Regions from separate parts of the Priestia sp. J2 genome, predicted to be linked through region 2. Evidence: predicted binding sites of a transcription regulator. Region 2 holds the regulator's gene; the other holds the start of a gene.
What was found. The regulator LexA, encoded in region 2, represses DNA repair genes until DNA is damaged. The targets are predictions, from matches to a motif close to CGAACATATGTTCG.
Positions count from the first base shown of each region.

Region 1: LJY09_RS10270 (YolD-like family protein) is a predicted target of LexA. The motif match lies at 1,922-1,935, and genes of this name have one in related genera.

Region 1 is NZ_CP086208.1:2,041,675-2,045,103, reverse strand. It holds gene pfkB (1-phosphofructokinase) at 1-144, opposite strand, end outside; gene LJY09_RS10280 (DeoR/GlpR family DNA-binding transcription regulator) at 141-893, opposite strand; gene LJY09_RS10275 (hypothetical protein) at 1,276-1,416, opposite strand; gene LJY09_RS10270 (YolD-like family protein) at 1,538-1,891, opposite strand; gene LJY09_RS10265 (YitT family protein) at 2,140-2,979, shown strand; gene LJY09_RS10260 (ABC transporter permease) at 3,011-3,429, opposite strand, start outside.
Region 2 is NZ_CP086208.1:3,888,012-3,891,440, forward strand. It holds gene LJY09_RS20170 (DUF896 domain-containing protein) at 1-101, opposite strand, end outside; gene LJY09_RS20175 (YneB family resolvase-like protein) at 171-839, opposite strand; gene yneA (cell division suppressor protein YneA) at 893-1,222, opposite strand; gene lexA (transcriptional repressor LexA) at 1,369-1,986, shown strand; gene LJY09_RS20190 (magnesium transporter CorA family protein) at 2,196-3,429, shown strand, end outside.

The DNA.
Region 1 (3,429 bases), 1.8 Mb from region 2:
TCGCTTTAAAACGCGAGAGACGTTAATGCCTTTCCCTCCTGGAAACTTGGCTTCATTCGTTGTGCGGTTAAGTCCGCCTTCTTCGAATGCTGAAACATGTACTACGTAATCAACGGATGGGTTCAACGTACATGTATAAATCATGATTTCACAACCTTTATGTCTGTTTTGTTTGCATACTGTATAAGTACATCACTAGGTACGTCATTTGTTATAATTTTTGCTTCATGTAAATCGGCTATTTTCGCAAAACTTGTTTCAAAAAACTTAGTAGAATCTGATAAAATATAAGATTCTCTAGAAAGCTTCATTGCCGTTTGCTTGATCAATGCTTCTTCTGGATCAGGAGTTGTATATCCATATTGATGATGAATCCCATTCGCTCCCATAAAGCACTTATCAAAACGATACTGCTCAAGACTTAAAAGAGCTCCATTGCCAATTAAAGCGCCCGTTTTATGTTTAACAGATCCTCCAATTAAATAGAGGGTGATACCTTGTTCTAGCATCGGGTTTAAATGCATTAAACCATTTGTCACGACAACTACATCTTTTTGCTTCAAAAAAGGAATCATTTCATACGTTGTAGTTCCTGCATCTAAAAAAATACAGTCACCTTCATTTATAATGGAAGCCGCATACTCTGCAATGTTTCGTTTATCTTGAATATTTTTAGCAGATTTTTCGATAACGCTCAGTTCGATTCGTTTACTGCGAATAAGCGAAGCGCCACCGTGAACACGTTTGAGCATTTGCTCTTCTTCTAGTTGACTTAAGTCTCTTCTAATTGTGGATTCCGAAGCGCCTGTAACTTCGATAAACTCTTGCACTTTTACAAGTTCTTTCTCTTTTAAAAGTTTTAAGATTAGTTGATGTCTCTCCGGCGTTAACATGTTCTAGCTCCTTTTTCAAAAAAGCGTTTTCATTTATTTCATGTACTTACTTTATCACGATTTACATTCAAAATCAATCATAAAAAATCAAAAACATTCATTTTTTTAATTACAAAATAAAGTTTTTTGAACGAACAATTAGATTTGCATTTGTTTTGATAATAGTTTATACAAAAGGAAATAAGCTGGTAATTCAAGAATTTGTCTACTTTTCTCATTATATGTAAAGGTTTTCTTGCAACTAATTAGCTATGACTGTTTTTGACTATTTCTTGACCGATTTAATTTCTCTTGACTGAATTATGTTTAGCTTGTCCTGTTTTAATGAGAGCCTATACATCAAAAAAGTTGTCCACCTTTTTGGACAACTCAAAGTGACCCATCATTTAAATAAAAACAGAAGCATATATAATATAGAAGCAAGGGCAGAAGAAATAGCCAAACTTGAGATAAAACGAACGAGTCTTTTCTTAATGAACTGCGTTAATTCAATTTCTCTTACTTGAGTTTTTTCATTTTGCATACAATATCCCTTCTTTAATCAAAATTTCCTAGTAGCTAAAAGTGACTACTCGCAGAATATGCTTTTATGTATTGTATGCAAGCGTTAAAAAAAAGATACAAATTCAACAAAAAAGCTACTCTTAGCTAGAGTAGCTTTCATCTTTCCATACATCTGCTTCAATTACTGCATCCGCTCGAATCGAATATGTATAACAAGGCCCTGTCACCATCAGCGTATTCGACTGCAGAGAAACTTTATCGATTGTCACTCGTTCATATCTTTGAATATGTCCTGCTTCATAGACGTGAAGGGTTACTGGATGATGCTCCGAGTAACTGTTCATAATGACCTTTTCAATATGCTCAATCTTTTCTTTTTTCAACCCTAAAGACTGCTTATGCGCCTCGGGACTGTACATTTTCTTCATTTTCTCTAAATGCTCAGGCATTACTAACTTCGCATACTGTTTTAATTCATCTTGATACACGTTCATTCTCCCCCTTGACTCTTGCTTCTATTTTACCGAACGAACATTCTCATTGCAAAACTTTTTAATCAAAATAAAAGCAAACAATTTATTTTTTCATACTCCATAAAAACTGTCAAAAGATTTTATGTTGATAGCAGAAATTGATTTTTTAAAAAATAATAATATCCCATCTTTAATTCAGCCTCTAGAGTTGGTATAATACATTGTCATGACTGTGTTTTCGGAGTTTTTGATGATTGGAGGTAACGTTCATGATCAATAAAATAAAAGAAATTATCCTCATTATTCTAGGAAGCCTCATTTTCGCACTGGCCATTAATTATTTTGCTATTCCAAATGAATTAGCAGAAGGCGGCGTAACCGGTGTAACAATGATTACCTATTATGTACTAGGCTGGTCTCCTGGTATCACAAACTTTATATTAAACGGTTTGCTGGTACTGATCGGATACAAATTGCTTCACAAACGTGTGATTGCTTACACAATTATATGTATTATTTTCACATCTCTATTCCTACATATAACTGAAGGACTGGGAAATCCTCTTGACGATACGCTACTTGGGGCTATTTTTGCTGGTATTTTAGCCGGTGTAGGACTCGGGCTTGTGTTTAGAGGTGGCGGAACTTCCGGAGGCTCGGCAGTTATCGCCCGCTTAGCTAATCAATATCTAGACTGGAATATTAGCAAAACGATGCTAGCAATTGATTTATTAGTTGTAGCAAGCGCCTATTTTGTCATCGGTGGAGAAAAGACGATGTACACGGTTATTTCTCTTTATATCGGAACAAAGGTGCTTGATTATATTATTGAAGGACTTAACCCCCGCAAAGCAATCACTATTATTTCACACCGTTCAGCTGAAGTAGCCGAACAAGTTAACAAAAAGATGCAGCGAGGCGTCACTGTCTTTTCTGCTCATGGAAGCTATACAAAAGAAGCAAAAGACGTATTGTACGTAGTTGTGAACAAACAAGAACTATTAGAGTTAAAGCGCATTATTCATAAAGTCGATGAACAGGCTTTTGTGGTTGTCCACGATGTGCGAGACGTCTTTGGAGTAGGTTTTACTATTCCAAAAGCCAGCTAAAAACCCGCTGTAAAAAAGCGGGTTTTTTCTATTATATATGTTTGCGCTGAAAATACAGTAAACCTGCTACTCCAAAAAGCAGAAAGCTGCTTATAACAACCACTAAGAAATTCTGTGTAGTCAGCATCAACCCCCATGATGCTTTTCCGGTTACACCTAACATTCCATACATTGGCTGAGTCCATGGGTACCAGGGGCCAAATCGTTCAGAATTAGCAACGAATAAATTCGGTAGTGTTAAAATGACGTTGACTGTCAAAGATGCTCCAAAGCTAGAACATGCCATTGACACAGCTAGCATAAACGCAAGAATGGGCAACACCGCAACCCATCCGCCTAGCATATTTCCAGCTATCATCTTTAATGGCACAGCGCTCGGATAGTCTTTTAACATGCTAACTCCTAATAAAACAACAAATACAAGCACTTGAAGAATTCCCATGAAAGCTG
Region 2 (3,429 bases):
CGTAGCTCTTGCTGTTCTTTCGCTTCAGATTCTGTCAGACCTTCAGCCTTTGCCTTTTTTGAAAGAGCATTAATACGAGCAAGTTTATCTTTTGATAGCATATAAAACCTATCTCCTTATAATCAATAATTAAAATTACCGAACCGTTCCGGCAACATGTAGTCATCTTACTAAATCTCTTTCGTTTTATCAAGAGATTGAGCACTCTCTTGATACTCTTGATAGCGACGATGTACCGTTGCTTTTGAAATATTATAACCAAAACCTTTTAGCGTAACTGAAATTTCAGCAAAGGTTAAGCCGTTATGACGAAGGCGGACAATTTCTTCAATCGGCGCTTCTTTTTTTTCTCTTCCTGAGTTAACTCCTTGATTTTTTAAATTTTGCTGCGGACGATAACCGTTTTCTACGGCTCTTTTCATTCCTCTTTTAATTTTAGCGTTATGTAATTTCCGCTGATGCTCTTCCACTAAGCTAATAATATCTAACACCATCGAATCAGATTCTGAAAGCTGAAGCTGACCTTGATGACTAATCGTATAGATCGTAGCATTTTCTTTATGAAAAGCATGAAGAAGCGCAATTCGGGCATTTCCTCTGCCTAATCGCGTTTCGTCTTGAATGAGCAGCACAGATATTTTTTCTTCTTTCATTGTATGAAGAACATCCAATATACCCTCTCTGTCTACGTCATATCCGCTTGCTTTTTCCATTACGACTTTTTTTACGTTTAGATGGTGAAGATCAGCAAGCTTTTTTAATTCTTCTTGCTGGCGCTGTAAAGATGTTTCTTGGGTTTTTTTATCCGTACTTACACGGCAATAAATAATGGCGTCCACTTTTATCACGACCTTTTCGGCTTCTAACAATATTCAGGAACGGCCGTTACACACTACTGTTCAATTGCCACTTGATTATGTAACTCTTTTTTTAAAACAGGAATATATAATTTATCTCCAGGAGATAAAGACTGGGCAGTGTCTGAGTTTAGATCATTGACGTCTTCAACCCATTTGACAAATTCATTGGTGGTCAAATGATGGTGATTATGATACTTGTTGGACAAGTCCCAAAGCGTATCTCCTTTTGTAATAGTAACCGTTGAATATTTGTCTAAATCTACTTTATCCGCTCCTAAAACCAGCGTCAATACATATGTAAGTGCAGCGATAACTGCAAAAAAAATAGCGTAATGTTTCATAGAATGTAAGAATTGGTGCATATTATGATCCCCCTATCAGAATATATGTTCTTATTTTATTGAGAACATTTGTTTCTGTCAATGGAATTCTTCGAACTTATGTTTGTATATTGACACATCACGTGGTATAATTCACCTAAAGAATAGCTAAAATCGAGGTGAAAAATATGAAGCTATCAAAACGTCAACAAGACATACTAGATTTTATTAAGCACGAAGTAAAATTAAAAGGTTATCCGCCTTCTGTTCGTGAGATTGGGGAAGCGGTGGGATTAGCCTCTAGCTCCACTGTACACGGGCATTTAGCTCGTTTAGAAAGTAAAGGGTTAATTCGCAGAGATCCAACAAAACCAAGAGCAATCGAAGTTCTTCAACTAGACGAAGTAAACATCCCTAAAAGCAATGTCATTAATGTTCCTGTTATCGGTAAAGTAACAGCAGGTCTTCCTATAACAGCCGTTGAAAATGTGGAAGAATATTTCCCTCTTCCAGATAAATTCGTTTCTCCAGATGATCATGTATTTATGCTTGAAATTATGGGAGAAAGTATGATTGAAGCAGGTATTCTAGATGGCGATATGGTAATCGTACGTCAGCAGCAAACTGCTAATAACGGAGATATTGTGGTCGCTATGACCGAGGACAACGAAGCAACGGTAAAACGTTTCTTTAAAGAAGAAAATTTCGTTCGTTTACAGCCTGAAAATTCAACGATGGCGCCTATTATTCTTCGCCACGTAACGATTTTAGGAAAAGTCACTGGTGTATATCGCACGATTCACTAATCACACACTGTATGTAAAACCAACTAATCATGATGTTAGTTGGTTTTTTACGTTTGTTTTCTAAAAAAATTGGCATATTATAAATGATACGTCGAATCATTACAGGCAGGTAGAGCGGTTTTTATAAAGCCTGTTTTACCTTTTACTTTCTGTCTGCATTTTTTCGACTCTCAAAAAAAATACAACCGACTATAAGAAGGATGTAGTTTATGACCAATACACCAAGGAAAACAGAACCATTTCAAACTATTATGCCTACCAAAGCAATGAACATGTTTCTTTTTCCTTTTTCCTTTGATCGAAAAAATAAAGAGCAGCTTGTTCATGCACTAGAAGCAAATATGTTTGAGTTTTTTTCCATTCAAAACAAACATGTAGAAAAAGAATACTACGGAGAACAGTATTACGTATCTCATGATAGCTTGGATCAATATTTTCTTCCTTACATTGAATGTATTCTATTTCCTGATTCGTGCGAAAAAGAAGGCTTGCTTCGATTTTCAAAAAAAATAGACCATACCGTTACGCTACAAACTTCCTCCACCACCGTGTCTAGCAACGTGCTGTCTGTGGATGTTTTTTTATGTCCTTTTGAAATTGGCGTCATGACCATTCGCACTGAGATGAGTCATAATCATTACACCTATGATGACATTTTAGAATTCATGAATCATTTTCGTGTATTAGAACCGAAGCTTGCTGAAGAGCATGGATCCACCATTACCTATGAACATCATCGCTATAGCAAAGTACAGGATTATATTTTTTCACAGCTCGCGCCATTTTTGAACGAACACATCAAAAAAGAAGCGACGCGTGAACAGCACGTCGGGAGTCTTCCTTATTTTATCGATGAACGGATGTTTGTATTAAGTTATGTAACGGTAAATCAAGAGCAAGAGATTAACTCCACAACTTTATTTCGTACTGGGCAGCTAAATAGCTATACGCCTGACGGGAAACCGTTTATCTCTGCACACAACCATGAGTATATTAAAACGTATAATACCAAACACGTGTATTCCAGATGGGCTCCTGAAACCTATTACGTTATAACAGACCATGTGTTTTCGTGTATTTCTAAATCGACAGACTCTAAAACGGATCAGCTTTTGATGAATCATCTATTTGGCCAACATTACTATAATTTATTTTTGCATTTTTTCTATAAAATCGTGTTGCTAAAACTATCCTATGAGTATTCTCAGCTCACGTTTCATAAAAATTCAGAGGGCATCGAGCGACTAATTCGCTCTATTACTGTATTTTCAGGTAAATATTTATTTTTAGAAATTAGCTCTCGCACGGAAGGTCAAGAGTTTTCTGTGCTCTTTAAAAAAATCTTCCACATCAATTCTCTTTATCAAGAAGTCAAAGAAACCCTTGGTACTTTGTATCAAAATCAAGAGAAAATCGCGGCCAAGCGTCACAATTACTTATTAT